DNA from 3 places in the Ruegeria sp. BF10 genome. Region 2 is predicted to be linked to each of the others. Evidence: riboswitches for the same ligand, from Rfam matches in the RefSeq annotation. Region 2 holds a riboswitch; each other region holds the start of a gene.
What was found. Region 2 has a riboswitch for cobalamin ahead of ACR0DJ_RS10850 (DUF1636 family protein). Riboswitches for the same ligand answer to the same signal wherever they lie in the genome.
Positions count from the first base shown of each region.

Region 1: it holds a riboswitch for cobalamin, as region 2 does, so the genes downstream of both, ACR0DJ_RS17090 (hypothetical protein) here and ACR0DJ_RS10850 (DUF1636 family protein) in region 2, are expected to answer to the same signal.
Region 3: it holds a riboswitch for cobalamin, as region 2 does, so the genes downstream of both, ACR0DJ_RS09525 (DUF1636 family protein) here and ACR0DJ_RS10850 (DUF1636 family protein) in region 2, are expected to answer to the same signal.

Region 1 is NZ_JBQFTR010000005.1:47,756-55,044, forward strand. Features, by position in the region: gene ACR0DJ_RS17070 (RNA polymerase sigma factor) at 1-309, opposite strand, end outside; gene ACR0DJ_RS17075 (NepR family anti-sigma factor) at 302-490, opposite strand; gene ACR0DJ_RS17080 (response regulator) at 584-1,399, shown strand; gene ACR0DJ_RS17085 (mechanosensitive ion channel family protein) at 1,455-2,390, shown strand; gene ACR0DJ_RS17090 (hypothetical protein) at 2,746-3,042, opposite strand; partial or broken gene ACR0DJ_RS17095 (IS3 family transposase) at 3,134-3,283, shown strand; cobalamin riboswitch at 3,301-3,504, opposite strand; gene ACR0DJ_RS17100 (hypothetical protein) at 3,548-3,916, opposite strand; gene ACR0DJ_RS17105 (hypothetical protein) at 4,031-4,255, shown strand; gene ACR0DJ_RS17110 (DUF3833 family protein) at 4,285-4,827, opposite strand; gene ACR0DJ_RS17115 (DUF3833 domain-containing protein) at 4,824-5,441, opposite strand; gene ACR0DJ_RS17120 (MFS transporter) at 5,438-6,661, opposite strand; gene ACR0DJ_RS17125 (hypothetical protein) at 6,661-7,206, opposite strand; gene ACR0DJ_RS17130 (NAD(P)/FAD-dependent oxidoreductase) at 7,160-7,289, opposite strand, start outside.
Region 2 is NZ_JBQFTR010000002.1:228,765-236,053, reverse strand. Features, by position in the region: gene ACR0DJ_RS10860 (ABC transporter substrate-binding protein) at 1-759, opposite strand, end outside; gene ACR0DJ_RS10855 (ABC transporter ATP-binding protein) at 776-1,549, opposite strand; gene ACR0DJ_RS10850 (DUF1636 family protein) at 1,546-1,902, opposite strand; cobalamin riboswitch at 2,000-2,196, opposite strand; gene ACR0DJ_RS10845 (D-lyxose/D-mannose family sugar isomerase) at 2,296-2,961, opposite strand; gene ACR0DJ_RS10840 (carbohydrate kinase family protein) at 2,978-3,904, opposite strand; gene ACR0DJ_RS10835 (glucokinase) at 3,945-4,994, opposite strand; partial or broken gene ACR0DJ_RS10830 (GH1 family beta-glucosidase) at 4,971-6,272, opposite strand; gene ACR0DJ_RS10825 (LacI family DNA-binding transcriptional regulator) at 6,275-7,289, opposite strand, start outside.
Region 3 is NZ_JBQFTR010000001.1:1,888,406-1,895,694, reverse strand. Features, by position in the region: gene ACR0DJ_RS09540 (cobalamin biosynthesis protein CobG) at 1-27, opposite strand, end outside; gene cobN (cobaltochelatase subunit CobN) at 24-3,317, opposite strand; gene cobW (cobalamin biosynthesis protein CobW) at 3,323-4,378, opposite strand; gene ACR0DJ_RS09525 (DUF1636 family protein) at 4,380-4,754, opposite strand; cobalamin riboswitch at 4,847-5,053, opposite strand; gene ACR0DJ_RS09520 (SLC13 family permease) at 5,280-7,136, opposite strand.

The sequences.
Region 1 (7,289 bases), on a different contig from region 2:
AGCAAAATCCTTCAAGGCCAAGCGTCCGTCATGGTCGGGCTTTTGCGACAGGCTTTCGGCCATCGCGCCATCCACATCCTCGACCTCGCGCTTGCGCTTGCGGCGCAGGGAAAAATAGGTGTTCCGGACGATGGTGAACAACCACGCCCGCATGTTGGTGCCTTCCTGAAACGAGTCGATGTTGCTCCACGCCTTGATCAGCGCATCCTGCACGATGTCATCGGCAACAGAACCGTTGCGGCACAGGCTGATCGCAAAGGCACGCATCGCGCCGATATGTTCGACAAGCTCTTCTCTGGGATCAACCATCCGAGCCTCCCGCGTCACCCGTTTTGGGAACACTGGTCTGGTTGCGCAGTTTTTCGAGAAGATCGACGAACCGATCCGGAACCGGTTCGTTGGCTACCTCATCGAAAGCCCGCTTGAGGTTTTCGTCGATCCGCTTTTCTATTTCTTGCCGATGTTCTCGGCTGGGCTGTGGTTTTGTCATGGCATCATCAGAAATTTTCACTTTTGCTGGAACCATAACGCCCCAGTGTGCGTTTGGTTCCCGAGTTTAGTGAAAAAAATGAGGAAAACATAGATGACCGAGCTGACCGGAGTTTCCGTCGCAGATCAAATTGGCCCGCTCTTGCCGTTTCTGCGCCGTTATGCCCGTGCCCTCACCGGTTCACAGGACAGTGGCGACGCCTACGCCGCAGCATCGCTTGAGGCGATATTGGCAGATCCCGCCCAGTTCGATGCCGATCTCGCGCCGCGGGTCGCGTTGTTTCGTGTTTTTCACGGTATATGGTCAACGTCGGGAATGCCCGTTGACGCTGATGGCGGCAGTTTTGACATCCAATCGCGCGCCCACGCCCAGCTGGCACGCCTGACGCCGAACACGCGCGAGGCCTTGCTGCTACGGACGGTCGAAGAGTTCTCGGTCAGCGATATCGCCGCAATTATGCAGATAGAACCCGCCGAGGCTCAGAAGCTGATCGATATCGCCTACGAGGAAATGGCTCGCCACACTTCTGGCCGCATTTTGATCATCGAAGACGAAGCAATCATCGCGATGGATCTTGAGACGATGGTGGCCGACCTGGGCCACCAGGTCATCGGGGTCGCACGCACCGAGACCGCCGCCATTGACCTGGCCAAGCGCGAGCCGTTCGACCTGATCCTGTCGGACATTCAGCTGGCGGACAAATCTAGCGGAATCGATGCGGTGAACCGCATCATTGCCCAGCACGGCGATTGCCCCGTCATTTTCATCACCGCATTCCCCGAGCGCCTTCTGACAGGCAAAGGCCCCGAACCCGCCTTTCTGATTTCCAAACCCTACACCGAAGAACAGGTCAAATCGGCCGTCAGCCAGGCCATGTTCTTTGCCTCTAGCGCCGTGATCGAGGTCTGACCCGGCAGGACCGCGCTGCAAGAAAAAACTCAGGCGATGAAACACGAGGAACACCATGGAAAACGAGATTGCACAGACCGCAGAGAACGTGACGAACACCGTTTGGGCCGAACTGTCGCAAGTTCTGAATACCGAGCTGTATGACGGGAAATCGCTGAGCGACCTGCTGACGCTCGAGGCCCTTCTTGGCCTTGTCGCGAACACGATCGCCGCGCTGATCCTGTTGGTGCTTGGGCTTGTGATTTCAAGATATGTCAGCCGGAAGATCCGGGGCGTCGGTGAAAAATCGGAACGCCTGGACGATACGTTGTTCAACTTTCTTGGCAATCTGGCGCGCTATACGATCCTGGCGTTTACCGGGCTGTTCATTCTGAACACGTTCGGGGTGCAGACGACGTCGATCATCGCGCTGATCGGTGCCGCCGGTTTGGCCATTGGTCTTGCGTTGCAAGGCACATTGTCCAACGTTGCAGCCGGCGTGATGATCATCCTGTTCCGGCCGCTCAAGATCGGCGATTTCGTCGACGTGAATGGGGTGCTCGGAACTGTAAAAGATATCACCCTGAACTACACCGAAATTGCGGATATGGGGAACGTCAAGGTTATCGTTCCCAACGCCGAGGTGTGGGGAAACACCATCAAGAACTATTCCGTCTACGAGACCCGTCGTGCCGAGTGGACGTTTGGCGTTGGATACGGCGTCAACTTGGCGGAGGCCGAGCGCGTCATTCGCGAGACGATCATGTCGGACGCCCGTTCGCTGGCTGACCCCGAACCGTTCATCCAGGTGAACAATCTTGGCAGCAGCAGCGTCGATTTTCTTGTCCGCGTCTGGTGCAAGTCTTCGGACTACTTCCAATACCAGGCAGACATGAAGCGCAAAGTCAAAGAGGCGTTGGACGAAGCGGATATCAATATTCCGTTTCCGACCCGCACTCTGTTGATTGAAGGCGAAAAGACTCAGCGAGAAAAAGCGATCGCGGCAGAGTAACCTTGACTGTTGACCCCAGATGCCTGAAGCCAGCACTCTTCAGACAAAATTAGGGGTTTGAGCAACGGAGGTGCGGTCATCGGGCTGGGTCGCTAAAATGATTGCCGCGACTGAAACGCCAAAATGAGTTGGCCTGATCCTCTCCCAATGAAGTGGTCCGCCATTATGCTTGGGAAAACCGAAGATCAGCATGGCAACGAAGAGACACAAGCCAGAGGAGATTGTCACGAATAGTAATCCTTGGGCTAGAACCTGAGCGGCAGTACCTGTCTTGGTAGGCCCAGCGCTGGTCAATATGATCCTACTCAGTCATTTCACGCTCAGACTCCGGCTGGCTCGAAGCTCAAACATGCAATTAAGTCCACTTGGCATCCCAGGGCAGGCAAAGGGTCGTGCCAACCTTCTTACCTATCTCGATGCCTGTCTGGTCGAAGCGACGCATGAACTCAGCGCCCGACTCGTCTTGTCTCCGTTGCAAAGTGACAGCTTCCTCTGAATCCGAAACGCTCACTATGGCACGATGAACGTCCTCTTTTAGATTGGGGGGGCAGCCGTTTTCGGTCGAAATCGGGCTCCCGTGCTTGTCAAAGAACTCGCCCGGAGTGACGACGACTTTGAACTGGTTTCCTGCGTCCTTTTCCGGTTTTTCCACCCTGCTTGTGTGACGTCAGCGCCAATGGGACAGTTTAAGTCGATTTGATAAGAGAGGGTTTCTGGCACATCGTACCCACCAAGGAGTGGAGATGAGACAGAAACCCGGAACACGCAAGAGCCACGGCGAGAAGGTTGTCAATGACATCCGCCGTGCCACACGCAAACAGTATTCGGCCGAAGAGAAGACCAGGATCGTGCTGGACGGCCTCAAGGGCGAGGACCACGTCCGAAACCCGTGCCCCCACCGCCACCCGCGGTTTGACATATCTGCAAGGCTGGTTTCCGGACTTGAAAGGGGCTTGCACCCGGTTGCGACACCTTCCCGGGATCCTCGTCCCAGTGGTTGATTGTCGAACCTGACCTTCCTTACCGTTGCGGGGGCAGTGCCGGAATTCCACCGGCTTCCCAATTCTCCGCTGCCTGAGAATCAAACAGCGGCACCTCACGATGGCAGCGTACTTTTTACCCGCTTGGGCGCTGAAATGCTGGCGGCATTTCCGGTTTCAAAACAGACATGGAAACATTCCGGCAAAGTGGACAGCACCGGGATCACGGTCCTTGGCTGAGGGGCGTGGCAGGCCCGCAAGCACGGCGTTCTGCGGGTCCAATGGCCTTGCGGTGTATGCGGCCACGTCTGACATCCACGCCGTCAAACTGACCCCCAACCGCGACGGCGACGGCCTGGTCGCTGTGATCAGAAACGAAACGTTGCGCGTCGCCTGACCTTGGCTGGGAAAGAGAGTGTCAGGCCAAAGGAAAGCGGTTTGCAGCAATGCCCGTTTGGGTGACGTTGATCCGTGCGGGATGGTGCTGGCTTGCCATGAGGCAGGTAAAGACGGCGAATATCCGTCATGCGAGAGTTGCCAGCCCATCCTGTCAACGGATGGTAGAAAACCTCATTTTGTCCATAAAAAATTGTCTTTTTTCGGAAAAACCATTACGTTTTCCGACAATGGTGGAAAACACCGGAGGCAGTAAGAGAGCAGATGCCAAAACCGAAAACAGGTGTTTTGCGGGCAAGGGTTCCTGCGCGCCTCATGGGAAAACGGGATGGTCTGTTTTTCCTCTGGGGGCAGATAGAACGCGCGCGTTTGAAAATCGAATGCGGCGAACGCGCCGAGGGCGCAGCCTCGGACGGGCCAAGGGCGAACACGGCCGGAGAGGTCAAGGGATCGACGACCGCATTGGTGGACGAGTTTATTTTCTACTGACTGTTGTGATGAAACCGGGCCTGGCGGCCCTATTTCTTCTCGAAGAACAGGATGACTTCACCCAGACGGACGCCATAGCGTGAGACATACGCGCGGTTCAGCAGACGGTCGTCATCCAGCAGCCACATCCAGTCGTCGAACTTGACACGCATGGTCCCGTTCTTGATCGGCAGGTCGATCTTGTATTTCCAGTTGAACGTATCCCCGCGTTCAATCCCGCTGGCGGTGCCCAGTACGCCAGGCGCCGTACCGGTCCATGTATCCTCTCCGGTTTTGGTCAATGTCCAGATGCGTTGTTCCGTCGCGCCATCATCGTAGACGAAGTCTTCGATCAGGGTCAGGGTTTCGCCGTCCCATGTCCCGTCGATATCAACTGTGAATCTGCGGGGGATATTTCCCAGAACATCCTGAAACTGACCGTAGGCCACGGTTTTACCGTCGAAGAATTCCTCGAGGTTCAACTGTCGGTCCGACAGAAATGTTTTTGGTACTTTGGGTTTGCTGGAGCAGGCCGCCAGAAGCGCGAGACTCGTGATGGCGACGCAGGCGATGAAAGAGCGAAAGGTGATCATTGCAACGGCTTCCCTTCCGAAGTCGCGTCATACCCGTTCGAACCAATCGCGTGGATCGGTTTTGATTTCGGGTTTGCACGCATCGTGGCGACCAGTTCCGCGACCTTGATGCCGAATTTGCGCATCTCGGACCGGTTCATGATGACGCCGGTTTCTGTCAGGTACATCCAGTCGGTGACATCCAGAGTATGCCCGCCAGCGTCCTCGGGCAGGATGATGCGATAGGTGAGTTTCACGGTTGACCCCGAGATGACACCCCGACCTTCGCCCACGATATCATCCGCCATTGCCGTGAATGTGTCTCCGGTTCCCAGCGTCAGGTACCATTTGCGGGTCATCTGTTTTCCGTTGGAATACGTGAAGTACTCGGTTAGCGTGCCCGCGTTGCCTTGCCATTCACCGGACATGCGCGCGACAAAGCTGTTCGACATTTTGCCGTTGGGGCCATAGATCAGGCCCTCGGACAAGATCTCTCCGTTCAGGTGTTTTTTCAGCGAAAAACCTGGCCCGGTGCCGCTGTAATCGGACGGCGATTGCGCGCGAAAACTCAGCAGCCTTGTGCGGATGAAGACAGCGGTCAGAAGGACCAGAAGGATGATGGTGAAAGCGTTCATTTTCTTGTGACCTCGGTAGGCAGGGTCAACACCATCCCGAACGCTCCGACTTTCAGGATGCAGGGCAGCACCGCATAGGCAAGATTGAGTGTGGTCAGTGCCTGTGCGGAATTGGTTTGACCGGGGGTGAAACCGCTGCGTTCCAGCAGTGGCAGAGTGAAAAAGGCAGCCAGGGCGAGGCCCAGTTTGCCAGCGAAGGACCAGATGCCAAACGCGGCTGATGCGTTCAGCCCGGCCCGGGTCAGCACGACCGAGAACATGGCGGGCAACACGACCATATCCGCGCCAAGGGCCGCGCCCGAGGCGAGACAGATGACGGCGAACCCGGTAAGGTTTCCTGCACTCAGTGTGGCCGCGCCGATAAAGCCAGCGATCGAGAGCGGCATGGCGATTATCAGGGTCTGTTTCGGGCCAATCCTGTTGCTGAGCTTTGCCCAGAGCGGGACGCTCGCGCCTGCACTCAGGAAGAACAGGATCAACAAGGGACCCGCCTTGCCCGGCAGTTGCAGCCGGTCTTCCACAAAAAAAAGAAACAGGGTTGAAGTGATGGCAACCGGAAGGCTGTTTACCAAAGCCAGTGCAAGAAGGCGCAAGCCGCCGGCCTGACCCAGTCCAGAAAAAGACAAACCTGTTCCTGTTATCGGGGTCCGTCGCCAGATCGGGACAGTCAGCACCAGGGTCAGAATGGATAGCAGTCCCAGAAACATTCCGAAAGCGGGGTAGCCTTGGGATTTTGCCCCGAAAGCAAACAACAGGGCTGGTGCGCTGGCTGCGATGACCACGCCGGTCAACTGCCCGCCTTCACGATAGGCGGCCAGTGTCATCAGCTCTTTCGGGTCGGTGCGCTTTGCCAAAGTTGCGCTGCGACCATACAGAAGAATGGTTCCCAGGCTGTATGCTGAAAACAGCAAGATCAGGATTGCGACCAGTTCCGGCACGCTGGCACCCTGCGGCAGATTGAAAAGCAGGGGAAACCCGATCGCCAGCCCCAAAGCCGCCATCGCCGCAAATGCAAGCTGGCCGCCGGGCCATCGGTCGATTGCCCAACCAATCAACGGATCCTGCACCAGATCCACCAAACGGATCACCAGCAGAACGGCACCAATGACCCCAAGGCCAATACCCAGGTTCACGGCTGCAAAGCGCGGCAAGTGGATATAAAGAGGAATACCCGCCGCAGCAAGCATCAGCGCATAAAGACTGACCCGGGGATAGAGCATCATCGCCCCTGTAGCCTGCGCGTGAAGGACGCGGACCGCGTGTTGTCCCCCAGGAATACGGACATGAAACTGCGTTTGATGCCCGGATAGGCCATGGTGCAGGTCTTTTGCCCGTTCAGCCAGAAACTGATCTTGTCGGGACCGTCGGAAACCGCCAGATAGCTGTCCCCTTTTGCCACGGTCTTGAAACACCGGTTCAGTTCGTCGCGAACGGGCGCTGAACGGCCGATGCGGTCCATCTCGTCCAGCGTCGAGTTGACCAGCGCTTTCTTCTTGATGTTCTTGCGATAGGTCAGTTGCAGGGCGATATCTTCGCTCCAACTGAACGGCGCGCCCTTGGGCGTATAAAGTTTGGCGTCATAGATCGGAAAACCCAGATACCGGAACGTCGCGGTTCCGCGCAGTTGGGCATCGTTCAGCTCTTCCGTGACCGGCGATGCGATCAGCCCATTGGGGATCAGCAAAGAAAGTGCAAGAAACGCCGTGCGCCATATCGCCTTATTCGGCGGCGACAGAAATGGCCGGGTCTTTCCCAGGAATGCCATTGTCAGCTCCGATGGTTTGCGGGGCACCATTTATTCGAGCAACGACATGCATCGCGCTGGCTATCCCGTCTTCGTGAAATCCG
Region 2 (7,289 bases):
CAGCACCAGAAATTCCGGGTTAGCCGCGGCGACGGCCTCCCACGACGTGCGACCCCAGCTGGTATCCAGATCATGCGTCACGTTCTCGCCACCCGCGGCTGCGATCATTGCATCGGGAATGGCGAACTTGCCGGCGGTAAACGGAGCATCGGCCGGCCCGTCCAGCAGGAACACGCGGGGCTTTGCCAGATCGGCTGTTTTTGCTTCGATGGCGGACAGTTGGTCCTTCCAGCGGGCAACCAGCGCCTCGGCCTTGTCCTCGACCTGCATGACCGTGCCCAGACGCAGAACGTCATCAAACAACAGGTTCATGCTGGCCTCGGGGCGATCCTTGTCCAGATGCACGCAGCTTTCCGACAGAATCATGGTCTTGATACCAAAGGGTTCCAGCGTGTCGGGCGTGACGTCACCGCCGGGTTTCATGCCATAGTACCAACCGGCAAAAAACAGATCGGGTTCGACGGCCACAAGGTTTTCAATGGTCGGGTATTTGGGGGCAAGCTCTGGGATATCGCCACGCTGAGCATCAAAATCAGGGCTTGTTTTGTACCAGCCGGTAATTCCGGTAAGCCCCACGATCTTGTCCTGAAGGCCGAGCGCAAAGGCCATATCCGTCATGTTCATGTCATGCACGACCAGACGTTCCGGCGCCGAGTCAAAAGCCAGCGGTTCGCCGCAATTGTCCACGGTGACGCCCTCTGCTGCCGCGCCACCTGCCAAGCCAGCGAAGACGACCACCGGCCAGAGTTTCTGCATCATATGTAAGCTCCTGTTATTATGACAATTTCCGTTTTCGGATATCCAGTGCGGGGATCATGCGGCCTTCGTGCTGAAAGCACAGATAATCCACGCCGAATGTCTCACGTACCCGGTCTGGGGTCAGAACTTCGCCAACAGGCCCGAACCCTGTCAGACGCGTGGCTTTCATCAACGCCACATGGCTGGCGAATTCCGGGATCATGACCAGATCATGGACGATCATGACGACCGTTACCCCCAGATCAGCGACCAGAGACAGCATGTGCCCCTTGGCATCGGGGTCCAGATGGTTGGTTGGCTCGTCCAGAAACAGCAACGACGGATTCTGGGCCAGCGCGCGCGCGATATGTGCGCGCTGACGTTCTCCGCCCGACAGTTGACCCATCGTTTTGTTGGCAAAATGCGACAGTTCGGTCGTCGTCAGCACCCGTTCAAGATCAGCCTTGTGCTGAGCCACCGAACGTTCGCCCTGAATCGGGATTTGTCCCAGCGCAACGTAGTCTTGCAGGCGCATCCGTCCGTCGGGCATTTCCTGCTGTCCGACCACAGCAATGGAGCGGGCGCGTTGGCGGGCGGACAGGGTACGAAGGCTTTGGCCTTCTATCCAAACATCACCCAAGGCAATCCGTTCAATCCCGCACAGCAGTTTCAACAGAGTGGTCTTACCGGCGCCGTTCGGCCCGGCAATTGCCAGAATTGATCCTTCTTCCAGACGAAAGGATACATCCTGCAACAGGATATCACCATTGAGCGCGTAGTACTCCAGATCCTCGGCAACCAGAAAGCTCATGATGTCCCCCGGGTTGGCAAAGCGGGTATTCGCGACAGGGTCTTTGCGAAAAGGGCAGGGGGGCGGTCCGAAGCGCTGGTCCAGCCATCGTCGCTGTCGCCAAACTGGGTCGCGAATTCGACCAGGGCATCCAGGTCGTGTGATGTCTTAATGTCGCCGAACAGGTACTGCGCTTTGCCTGCGGCCTGAAATCCGACGGTCATGGCCCGCTCACAACCTGCCATGCAGGCCACCATTCGGGTTTCAAAACCGTCAGGCAACTGAGCATCCAGCGCGTCTTGCGCAGCCTCGGCAGGCATCGTCCCCTGACATGTTGAACAGATCAGAACGTAGTGATCAGAATAGCAGGTCATTGCCGTCTCCGTCGTTTGCCAGATGCAGACAGAGGGCACATACCCAGATATTACGCAAACGCGCCATCAAGCCTCCTTCGGGGACGCCCCGCCCCGGGTTGGTTACCATGCGATGGCAGGTCTCCTGACTTGCGGGTCAAGGCTCGGCCCACCTTCCCAACCCATACGGGTCAGTGGTGAAGTGGCGTCGCTCTCCGCTTACAGTTGCGGGGGCAGTCACGGACTTGGCACATTCCAGCGCCGCACCGTGTTCCCATTTTCATCCCTTACGGAACCATCCCGCTCAGCTAGTCCGGCTATGCCAGACTTGTCAAGCGGCAGGCGAAAGGGTGGTGGATGGAATTGCAACAGTTGAGCCAGCGATCCTGCTGCGCCAGCCCGGACCGAACGGTGTCAATAGTCTGATACAAGAAGAAAATCCGGATCGGTATCTTCCTCGACCTTCGAAAACCGTGGGATCGGCTCTTCGAACACATTGTCCGTACGGTCGTCATTCACGGTCGATACCTCGCCAATAAGGCAATCGCCGCGCTCGGCCCAGAAAGCGTGCCAGATGCCGGGCATCAAAGTTACGCTTTGGCCCGGCTTCAGCCGCAAGTGTTCTCCGGGTTGCAAGGTTACAGGGCAGGCATCGCTTGGGACCGTCACCGGATTGTCGCGGTCGACGCCACCGTTTGGATCCGACGCATGAATTTCCAGAACGAGGTCGCCGCCGCCCCGGTTTATGATGTCTTCTGCCTTGACGATATGCCGGTGCATCGGAGAAAGCTGATTGTCTTTCGAGATCAGTAGTTTTTCCGCATAGAGCATCCCGCGCCCGGATTTCAGATCCTTCGCCTCGCCATTGCGCAGAGTGAACAGAAACAGTCCAAGTTCGTCGAAACGGCCTTGTGCGTAATCGGTTATGTCCCATCCCAGCCCGCGGCCGCGGATCGTTTCCGCCAGAGGGCTGCGCATTTTCTCGGGCGACCAATCCGCAAAGGGTGGCAACACGGCACCGAAGGACTGAATGAATGCTTGTGCCTGGGTCTTGATACGGTTGATTTCGGATCGTTTCATCATGCCATCCCGCAGGTCAAAGCTCGTGCGCCCAGGGGGGTTCCGCCCCGGCTCGGGAAACGGTCACGGCCGCCACGTCAGCGCCCAGCTCCATGGCTGCTTGCAGGCTTTCAGCCGTCAATCCGCGCAGACCTGATTTGGTCAGATGCCCTGCACGGCTGAGACCGGTCAGGACGCCGGCGTTGAACGTGTCACCTGCGCCGATCGTGTCGACCACTTCAACGGGCTTCACAGGAACCGAGACTTCGGAACCATCCGCCAGATAGCCGTGCGCCCCGTCGCTGCCACGCGTGAAGATGACAACGGAAGGACCCGCCTGCAACAGCACAGACGCCTTCGCGGCTTCGGATTCAGCGCCCGGAATGATCCAGTCCAGGTCCTCGTCTGAAACCTTGACGATATCCGCTTGTGAGATCATGCGGTTCAAACGCGCTCTGAACCGGGTTTGATCCTTGATGAAACCCGGGCGGATATTCGGATCCAGCATCACCGCCCGGTCGGAACCGTGGCGGTCCAGGAGGGCGGCATAAGCATCTGCGCAAGGTTCACACGCAAGGCTGATTCCGCCGAGATACAGGGCAGAGACAGCAGGAAGCTGATCGGGCATGTCTTCGGGCAGCAACATCCGGCCCGCGGTGTTTTCATCAACAAAGCTGTAAGTCGCGTGCCCTTCCGAAAGTTGCACAAAGGCAAGCGTGGTAGGACGGTCCGAGATGATCACATGTGTCGTGTCCACATGACTGGCTTTCAGCGCATCGATCAATTGCTGGCCGAACATGTCCGATGACAAACCTGTCAGCATCCCAACCGGAACACCCAGACGTCCCATCGCGACGGCTGTGTTCAGAACTGCACCACCGGTATGTGGCACAAAGCCCAGTGCACCCGACACGGTCGGTTCTGAAATCATATCTATCAGCGCTTCACCACAGCACAGGATCATGTTTTGGTCCTTCTCGGAATAGAAATTTCGGTTTGGCTGGTTACTGTCGCAGCGCGTTCTTGCAGAAGTTGTTTGCGCCGATGATCCCGAACTCTGCCTGTTCAGACACGTAAAGGTTCAGGGAACGGCGCAAATCGCTGAAGCGGCCGCCGCCGTTGAACGCATCCTTGAAGGTGTCACCGAAAAGCCAGCGGTTTTTCTCGGCAACGCCGCCCACAAGGAAAACGCCTCCCTCCGGCATCAAGGTGACTGCCAGATCACCCATCAAAGCACCCAGATGAGTGGTAAAAATCTGCGCCGTTTTTTCGGCGATGAGATCGGTGCCGCTGCGGGCATCGTTCAGAATTTCTTTCGCAGAGCGCTCCTGTGTCCGCGCATGACCGGCTGCCAATTCAACCGCCTGATACAGGACCGGCAGGCCGGTTCCGCTCAGGAACATTTCTGCTTCCAGTGCCAGGCTGTCCCCAAAGAAACAGCCCGGTGCGATACGACGCGCCGCTTCAAAAATATCAACTTCGTCGCGATGGCGCGGGTACAGACCCACATGCCCGCCTTCGCCGGAAACCGTGTGATACCTGCCTTCGGAATAAAGCAAGGCGCCAACGCCGAGTCCGGTTCCAGGGCCAACAACCAATCGTGTGCCTGCGGGCGGCGCTACCTGACCCTGCAAGACGGCAACATCCGACCGGGTCACCTCGGCCACAGACCATGCCGCGGCGGTAAAATCATTTATCACAAAGGTGCGCTGCGCTCCTGTTGCATTTGCCAACTCTGTCTCCGAGAGATCCAGGTTCGCGTTGGTCAGCTGAATCGTTCCGTCCCTGACAGGCCCGGCTCCGGCAGCGACGACGGCCTGTGGGTTGGTTCCGATCTCGTCCCTGAGATCATGGAGCGCCTCCAGCAGGTTTTCCAATGTTCCTGTCGGGTGTTTCCGAAGATCTGCCAATTCGCCATTCGTGACGACGCCCAGACGTGTGTTCGTGCCCCCGATATCCGCGACCAGATTCCAATGCTCATGCACGGCACCAAATGGTTGCGCTAACGGCTGAGAGACGCTCTGACCCTCGGACAGGGCGGATTTCAGCGCCATGAAAGACGCTTTGGGCGTTCTCGCAAGTGTTTCGAAATCCACGTCCACCAGTCCAAACCTCTTCTCGTACCCGAAGGCCCATTCGTAATTGTCCAGCAGCGACCAGACAAAATAGCCATTCACCGGAACACCTTGTGCCAAAGCGTCCAGCACGGCCGCAAGGTGCCTGTCGAGATAATCGATGCGATCATCGTCCTGCACGCGCGCCTCACTCGCCATTCCGTTTTCGGTGATATAGATTGGCAGCGCGCCCGTATAGTCTTTCCTTGTTCGGACAAGAAAGCGGGTGAGGGCAGAGGGCTCGATTTCCCATCCCATCTGCGTTTTGGGCAACGGTCCGGGAACCTCTTGCAGGCTGGGCCAGGCGGTGTCCGCCGGGGCAATCAGTTTTCGGGTATAATAGTTCAACCCGCACCAATCGACCTGTGTACCGATGGTTTCAAAGTCGTTCTGCCAGCCTTTGGGCAGGTGCGGCTCCAACCCCTCCAAGGCTGTCTGGGGATATTCTTTGTTGAAAACCCCGCCCAGGAAAAACCGGTTGTAGATTGCATCGTAGCGATCTGCCGCAAGCCGCGCTTCCGCGCTGCCATCTGCTGGCTCGGACCATTCGAGGTTGAACACGGCACCTAGGTTGCTCATGCCAAGACCGCGCATGGCCTGAATGGCCCGCCCGTGGGCCAACAAAACGTGATGCATCGCCCGGGCCGCGGCGCGGATGTCGCGCAGACCGGGCGCATGGTGGCCTTCAAAATGGCTCAGCCAGCTGACACACCAGGGTTCGTTGATCGGTGCCGCACTGAACATCCGGTCGCCGATCCGACCCATAATGACCTGGGTATAATCCGCGAACCAATCCGCGATATCGCGATTGCACCATCCCCCCTGATCCGCAAGCGCTGACGGCAATTCCCAATGATAAAGCGTCACACAGGGGCGGATACCGCGTTCCAGCAGGGCGTCAGCCAGCCGATCATAATAATCCAGCCCTGCCTGATTGACCTGACCACGCCCGTCCGGCAATACACGTGCCCAACTGGTCGAAAAGCGATAACAGTCGAACCCGGCTTCGCGTACCAGATCGAAATCCTGCTCGAACCGGTTCAGGTGATCACAGGCCACGTCTCCGTTTTCCCCGCGCACCACGTTGCCCGGTGACGCCGCAAAGGTATCCCAATGAGTCTGCCCCGCACCGCCCTGTGCGTGGCCTTCAATCTGGTACGCAGAGGTGGCGACACCAAAGAGGAAATTTTTGGGGAAATCAGCGCGTGCTTGTTTCATGGTTACAACCTGTTGGGCGCAGGGCCGGTTGACCTGCCAACGACCAACTCGGCCTCCAGCAGCCTCGTTTTGACGGGATCATTCGGAGATTTGATGCGCTGGATCAACATGTCAGCCGCCATTTCACCTGCCTGCCGGACGGACGAGCGCGTTGCGGTGAAAATCGGAACATCCTGTCCGTTCTTCAAATAGGACAGGTCGTCGTCATGGGCGATCACTGATACATCCGCACCCATCTCAAGCCCGTTTTCGGACAGAGCGCGCCGCACACCGATGGCGGATATCATCGACGAACACAGAATCGCAGTCGGAGGGGTGTCCAGGCGCAACATGTTCTGCGTTTCGTGATGGCCGTAAACCTCTGTCATTTCAGCGCTGCGCATCAGATTTGCATCGGGCGCCAGCCCGGCCTGCCCAAGCGCCTCAAGATATCCGTCGCGACGACGTTGGGCGAAGTCCATATCTTCCAGACCGTTGATCAGAGCGATACGGCGATGGCCAAGGTCAATCAGAAAGCGCGTGGCGCGCAGGAACGAACTTTTGTTGTTCACGTCGATCCAGTCATACTGAGCGTCGACGCCGGTCGACCGTCCATGCACGATGAATGGGACGCTCATACGGGTCAGGACTTCGATACGTGGTTCGTTCACTTTGGGGCCTTGCAGCACGACTCCGTCCACCGCGCCGCGCTGAAAAAGACTCCGATACGCTTCCTCAATCGAGGTGTCGTCGGCGTTGGTGAACATCATGTCATAGCCATGTTCGGCATATTTTTTTGCGGCACCGGCGACGAAATCCCCGAAGATCGGGTTGACCATTTCATGTTGGGACGAGCTGGGAATGACGTGGCCGATCACCATCGATCGTCCGGTCGCAAGCCCTTTGGCGCGACTGTTCGGCCGGTACCCGTGTTTGTGCGCCGCGGCTTGAACGCGCGCACGTGTGTCCTCGCTCACTTCGGGGTACCCGTTCAGCGCCCGGCTGACCGTAGTTTGCGAAAGGCCCAGAACTTCCGAG
Region 3 (7,289 bases), on a different contig from region 2:
CCAGCCCTGAACAATCGGAGCACTCATCTCAATCCCTCCAGATCAGCCCGGATGGAATTCCGGCGCGTGTTCCAAAGCCCGGCCTCAAGCAGCGCGCGGAACCGGTCCTGCATGGCTTGATGAGCTTTGGGATTGGCCTCTTGCAGGAACGCGTCCACCTCTTCGTTGCCCAGCGTGGCATCATGGTAGAGGTCAAAAAGATGCGGTGCGACCGTGCCGGACAGATGCGCGAATGAGGCCATATGATCCAGCGTTGCCGCGATTTCAGCCGCCCCCCGGAAACCATGGCGTTGCATCCCGGCGATCCAGTCGGGATTTGCGGCCCGGGCGTGGACGACACGGCTGATTTCTTCGCGCAAAGTACGGGCACGCGGATTTTCGGGGTTGGTGTTGTCCAGATGGTAAAGCTGCGCGGTTCCGCCGGCGATCTTCTTGGCGGCGGCAAAACCCGCCTCGTGTGTGGCATAATCGTTGGCCAGAAGAAGATCGGTTTCGGTCAGGTCCTGCAAGTGGACAAAACTGTCTGCATTTGCAACGCGTTGGGTGATGCCGTCCTTGTCCTGCGCGATGTGTTCGCCTTCCAATGCAAAGGAACTGGCCTCAAGCCACGCCTCGCCGGCCTGTGCACGGGCCTCGTCGGTATACACCTCGGAAAGCTCGGTCATGTTGACGCCATAGCTTCCGGGCGCAGGTCCATAGACACGCGCTGCCGGCTCCTGCCCGGCATAGGGGTTCCAGTCCGTCGCTTCATCGCGCGCGGCCAATGCGCGAACCGCTTGGCCAAACAAAGCAGACAACGTCGGGAATACATCCCGGAACAGGCCCGACACCCGCAATGTCACGTCCAGGCGCGGGCGGCTCAGGTCAGTGATCGGCAGAACCTCGATGCCGGAAACCCGCTCGGACCCTTTGTCCCATACGGGTTTGACACCCAGCAGGTGCAGCGCCATAGCGAATTCTTCGCCGGCGGTGCGCATGGTGGCTGACCCCCACAGATCGACGATCAGCCCCTTCGGGTAATCGCCTTCTTCCTGAAGATGGCGTCGCACCAGTTCCTCGGCCAGTTTCACGCCTTGGGCATAGGCCGCACGGGTCGGGACCGACCGCGGATCGGTGGTGTAAAGGTTCCGCCCGGTAGGCAGAACATCTGACCGACCACGATAGGGTGAACCCGAAGGCCCGGCATCGATCCGTTTGCCCTCGAGCGCTTTGATCAGCGCGTCGCGTTCGGCATGGGCTGACGGGGCCGGATCGAAATTGCCCGTCACCTCGGGCACGCGCCCGAAGATGTGCAGCCCGTCGCCAAACTGGCTTTCCTTGATGTCACAGACAAAGCGGTCGATGCGGGTGATGGCCTCGGCGGTGCAGGTTGCCTGATCGAGGCCGAGATCGCTTTCCAAGCCGATGGCCTGCGCCTCATCTCGGATATCTTCATGCAAGCGGTCACGGCGTTTGGGGTCAAGCCCGTCGGCGTTGGAAAACTCATCCAGCAGCGATTCAAGCCGCACCATCCGATCCGGCGTGCCGCTGTCCTTCATCGGCGGTGGGATGTGGCCCAGCGTGACGGCTCCGATCCGGCGCTTGGCTTGCGCGGCCTCGCCCGGGTCGTTCACGATAAACGGGTATATCACCGGCAGATCGCCGATCAGCGCCTCGGGCCAGCAATCGGCAGACAAGGCGACCGATTTTCCAGGCAACCATTCCAGCGTTCCATGCGCGCCGATATGGATCAGCGCATCCGCACCCAACCCTTTGCGCAGCCACAAATAGAAGGCGACATACCCGTGGCGCGGGGTGCGCGAGAGGTCATGATAGTCGTCATCCCGCAGCTCGGGCGTGCCGCGTTCGGGTTGCTGCGCGACCAGCGCCTTGCCGCGTCGCATGGCGGTGAAATGGAAGGCCCCATCGGCACAGGCCGGATCATCTTGGGGCGCGCCCCATACGGTGTGCAGATCGGTGCGCAGGGTCTCGGGCAATTCCGCAAGCGCATCCAGATAATCCCCGAGCGACCACGAAATCCGGGCGTCCAGAAGAGTGTCGGCAATCGGTTCGCCAGTCGCGATGTCATAGCCTTCTTCATCAAGATCCGACAGCATCGCCTCGGCCGAAGCCAGCGCGTCAAGGCCAACCGCATGCGCCATCTGCCAGTCTTTGCCGGGATAGGTGGACAGGATCAGCGCGGGAATCTGATCTGCCTTGGGTTTGTCATTCAGTGCAAGCCAGCCCGATACACGGTCGATGATCGCTTCGATCCGGTCCGGTTCGGGCCGATGTGCAAAGCGCGCGTATTCCAGATGCGGATCACGTTTGCCTGGTTCCTTGAAAGACGCGATTCCCGCCGAAATCCGCCCATCGACCTCGGGCAGTACCACATGCATGGCCAGATCGGCGGGGGACAGCCCGCGTTCCGCCTCGGCCCAGGCTTTGCGGCGCGAGGTGGCGAGAGCGACCTGAAACACCGGCACTCCTGCCGCGTCCAGAGGCGATGTTCCCGACGCGCCTTTGCCCGAAAATGAAGTGGCGTTGACAATGGCGGATGGGTTCAGCGCAACAACCTGGTCCCGCAACCAGTCGGCGGCTACAGGCGCCTTGAGCGACGGGGCAAACAGGCCCACCGCCTCGAACCCACGGGCGCGCAGGCTGCGGATCAGGGCCGCGATCGGGGCGGTGTCCGCCGAGGTCAGGTAAGCGCGGTAGAAGGTGACAAGGATGCGTTTGGCGTTACCTTCGAACGCGGTTTCCACCGGGATTACGCCCCGATCCGGACACCACGCGCCACATTCGGGCAAGGTCTTGGCGCCCATCACCGGCCCGGCATAAAGCCCCGCCGCCAGCGCCATCTGCGCCAGCGCCGCCTGTGCCGCGACCTCGCCGCCGGTATCGCACAGATGCGCCAGCCGCCGCAGGGTGGAAACGGGCAGGGTGGAATAGTCGTCCAGCCGCGTGTCCTCGCGCCCGTCGGCGGGTAGCACCGCCAGCGCGATGCCTTTGGCCTGTGCCAGCGCCAGCACCTGCTGCAACCCGTAGGACCAGTAGGGAACCCCGCCGATCAGACGGATCAGAATGCCCTTGGCGCCCTCCAACGTCTGTTCGACATAGGTATCGACCGACAGGGGGTGTTTCAGCGCCGTCAGGTTGGCCAGCCGCAACGAGGGCATCCGCCCCTCGGGCCCGCCACCACGATGCCAGCCCGCCGCGAAAGCACCCAGGTCGCTGTCCGAAAAGGACAGCACCACCAGATCCGCCGGGCTCTGGCCCAGATCGGTCGGGGTCTCGGTTTCCTCGAGCCCGTGGCTTTCGCGGAAGACGATGTGCATGGGTCTTACTCGGCAGCCTCACGCACACCCACGAGGATTTCGCGGATTTCCGCTTCTTTGATATCGTCATGCTCGGCGATGACGACCAGACGCGAACGGCGTTCTTCGCCGGGTTCCCACGGACGGTCATACTGGTGCCGTACCCGTGCACCGACCGCCTGAACCAGCAGGCGCATGGGTTTGCCCTGAACGGCAGCATACCCTTTGACCCGCAGGATGTTCAGCTCATTCGCCAGACGCTCGATATTGGCCACCAGTTGGGTCGGATCGGCTTGCTCGGGCAACTCGACGATGATGCTTTCGAAATCGTCATGCTCGTGATCATGGTGGCCGTCGTGATGCGAGGGCCGGGCGTCCATGTCATCCTCGGCGGCGGCTTCCAGACCCAACACGACGCGAACGTCCACGGCACCTTCGGCCACTTCGACCACGGGCAGGGGGCGCGGCGCCACGGCGGCGATGATCTCGCGCGCCTTCGCCACGCCTTCGGGGCCGGCGAGGTCGGGCTTGGTCAGCAGGATGATGTCGGCGCACGAGATCTGATCCTCGAACACTTCGGACAGGGGCGTTTCGTGGTCGATCGAGTCATCGGCCATGCGCTGGGCGTCCACCGCTTCGACATTGGGCGCGAAACGACCGGCGGCCACGGCCTCGGCATCGGCCAGAGCAATAACGCCGTCCACGGTGATCTTGGAACGGATATCGGGCCAGTCGAACGCCTTGAGCAACGGTTTGGGAAGCGCCAGTCCCGAGGTTTCGATCAGGATGTGATCCGGTCGCGGCTCCAGCGCCATCAGGGCCTCGATGGTGGGAATGAAGTCATCTGCCACGGTGCAGCAGATGCAGCCATTGGCCAGTTCCATGATGTTTTCCGCCGGGCAATCCGGGATGGCGCAGGATTTCAGGATGTCGCCATCGACGCCCACATCGCCGAACTCGTTGACCACGACAGCAAGGCGCTTGCCCTGCGGGTTCTGCATCAGGTGACGCACCAAAGTGGTTTTGCCCGAGCCGAGAAAGCCGGTGATCACTGTGACGGGGAGTTTTTCGAGGTTCGACATGTCAGGCTCCAATCGGGGGAATGCGCGAGGCACAGTTCTTGCGAAAATGTTCGGGGCGTTCGCGCCATTTCACCAAGCCATCTTCAGTGGCCAGATACTTGGTCGCACCGTCGACAATGACGTCGACATGATCTGTTTCGCTCAGGTTTTCGTACACGAAGGTCCAACGGCCCGGCCCGCCGCGCAATACGATCGAACAGCCTTGATCGCAGTTTGAAAGGCATTCAACGGCTTTCAGGGTGACACCGTCGGGCAGGTCCGCCTGTTCCAGGGCCTTGTGCAACAAAGCGCCCGGGCGTTGCGCGTCATCTTCGACAGGCAGGCCGCGACGGCAGGTGGTACAGACCAGCAACTCGACTGGTGTGGTCTCGGTCATGTCTCTCATCCCCCCAAATCCTCTTCGCGGGGGACGGGGTTTCATGCGGGCCACGATTGGTCACGGACCCGACACCGGAACACCCCGCCCGGTTTCAACTTCGGTTGTTGGCAGGTCTCCCGGCTTGCGGATGCCAGAGGCGGGCCTCTGTCGGATGTCCCGCCTTCCCGGCCTTTGGGCCAGTGGCATTGGGCATCCTCTCCGTTCACGGTCGCGGGGGCGGCTGCGTTTGGCGGCATGACCGTTGACGCATTCCCTTTTCATCGGCTGTCACCGACACCAACGAAAGGGACATGCGGCACCGCTGGCCTGCTTGTCAAGCGAGTCGCGCGCAACAATGATGCAGAGGAGTAGAAAGCGACCTGTGGGCGTCGATGGGCGGCATGTCGTGCGGGGTTCAGCCTGAGATGGGCCCAGAGACCAACGGTATCTCTGCCAGGGTCGTACACTGTGGTGAGCGGGTGGCTCAAGGGAACCTGTCCCGATGATGGGAAAAGACCACCGAATACCCCGGATCCTCTCGCGCTAATAAATGACGTTGATCATGAGCAGCGAGACGACCAGAAACAGCACAGTCATGATCCCTCCGGACCGCACGAAATCCATCACCTTGTATCCTGCCGGCCCCATGATCAAGGCATTTACCTGATGGGTTGGGATGATGAAGCTGTTCGATGTTGAAATGGCGACGGTCAGGGCAAAGACGGCCGGATTCCCGCCAGCCGCTATCGCAATCGATACCGCCAGAGGCACCAGCAGAACCGTGGCCCCCACATTTGACATGACCAAAGAAAAGGCCGTCGCCAGAATGGCGATGCCGGTTTGCAGCGACCATAGCGGCCAGCCGTCCAGAATTATCATGATCTGCTGGGCGATCCACGCAGCGGTGCCTGTGTTCTGTACGGCTTGTCCCAACGGTATGAGGCAGGCGAGCAGGAAAACGGTGTTCCAGCCGACCGCGCGGTATGCCTCATCCACGCTGAGCACACGGGTCAACATCATGCCCACCGCTCCGGTAAGAAGGCAGAGCGAAAGTCGGACATCCGTGAACAGGATCAACGACAGCGAAATGGCGAAAAATGCCAGGGCCCAGCCGACTTTTTGCGGCCTCAGCTCGTCCTGTGGAAAGTCCGTTGTCACAACGACGAAATCCGGATCTCGTTTGATCCGCATCAGGTTGTCCCATCTGGTATGCGCCACGAGCATGTCGCCCGCCTGAAACTTTTCGAGCCCGATCTGAGTGGATTCGTGATCCTCGGTCTCGACATGGCTCAGCGTCTCTTCGCCGCGGTGAATGGCCAGCAGCGACATCCCGTAGGTCTTGCGAAACAAAAGCTCGCGGGGGCATTTGCCGATCAGCTTGCTGTCGGGCGTGATGACCACCTCGGCCACGCCTGCATTGGTTGGGGCGAACTCTTCGACGAAAACGTCCAAGTCGGGAAGAACGGTCAGCCCGTATTTCTCGGCGAATTTCTCGACCTCCCAACGGCGGCCGACGATGGCCAGCCGACACGGCGCTGCAATTTCCGCTGTCAAAACCTGAACCATCGAGGTTTTGCCGCGATAGAAGGTGGAAATGATGTACAGGTGGTTTTCGTGGTTGATGTCGGCCAGAATCTCGCCGACCAGGGGGCTGTCCTCGGGCACCACGACTTCGAACACATCGGCTTTGAGGCCATAAACCCTTTGCAGGTATTCCTGTGTCCCTTGTCCGGTACCCGTATTGTCAGGCTCTTCAGCCTCGGGCAAAACCCAGCGTCCCAACAGCAAAAAGTAACCAATTCCGGTCAGGATCAGAACCGCACCGATCGGCGTGACCGAAAACAGGCCGAAGGGCTCCATTTTCTGAGAGGTCGGCAGACTGTCATTAGCCGTCAGGATCAGATCGTTCAGCAGGATAAGAGGAGACGACCCGACCATCGTCATTGTGCCGCCCAGAATGGCGCAGAATCCCATCGGCATCAGCAGGCGCGACAGCGGTATACCTGACCGTGAAGATATTCGGCTGACAACGGGAAGAAACAGAGCAGCGGCGCCGACATTCTGCATGAACGAGGAAATGACGCCAACGGTTCCGGAGATGATTGGAACGACCCTGCCTTCCGATTTGCCGCCGTATTTGAGGATAACGGCAGCCACCTTGTTCATGATCCCCGTCTTGTCCAGACCAGCCCCGACGATCATGACCGCTATGATCGAGATTACGGCATTGGATGCGAAGCCGTCGAACAGAAGGGTGACATCCGCCAGATTTCCCAGCCCGGGCGCGTAGCTGAGCAAACCTATGAGAACCAGAACCAATATGGCGGAAAGGTCGATCCTGATGATCTCGGAAACGAACAAGAAAACGGTGAAAGCCAGAAGGGTGCAAACGACCCCCATCTCGAAGGTAAAGGCAATGTGTTCCACAATACGTCCAGAACTTTTTCTTTGTTAGATTCCTAGTTCATCCTTCCCTGCTTGTCATGAAGTTTCGTTTTTCGCTCATCTGGGGACATTATATTTCTCAAGGAATGGCGTTTCGAGCAATGGTAA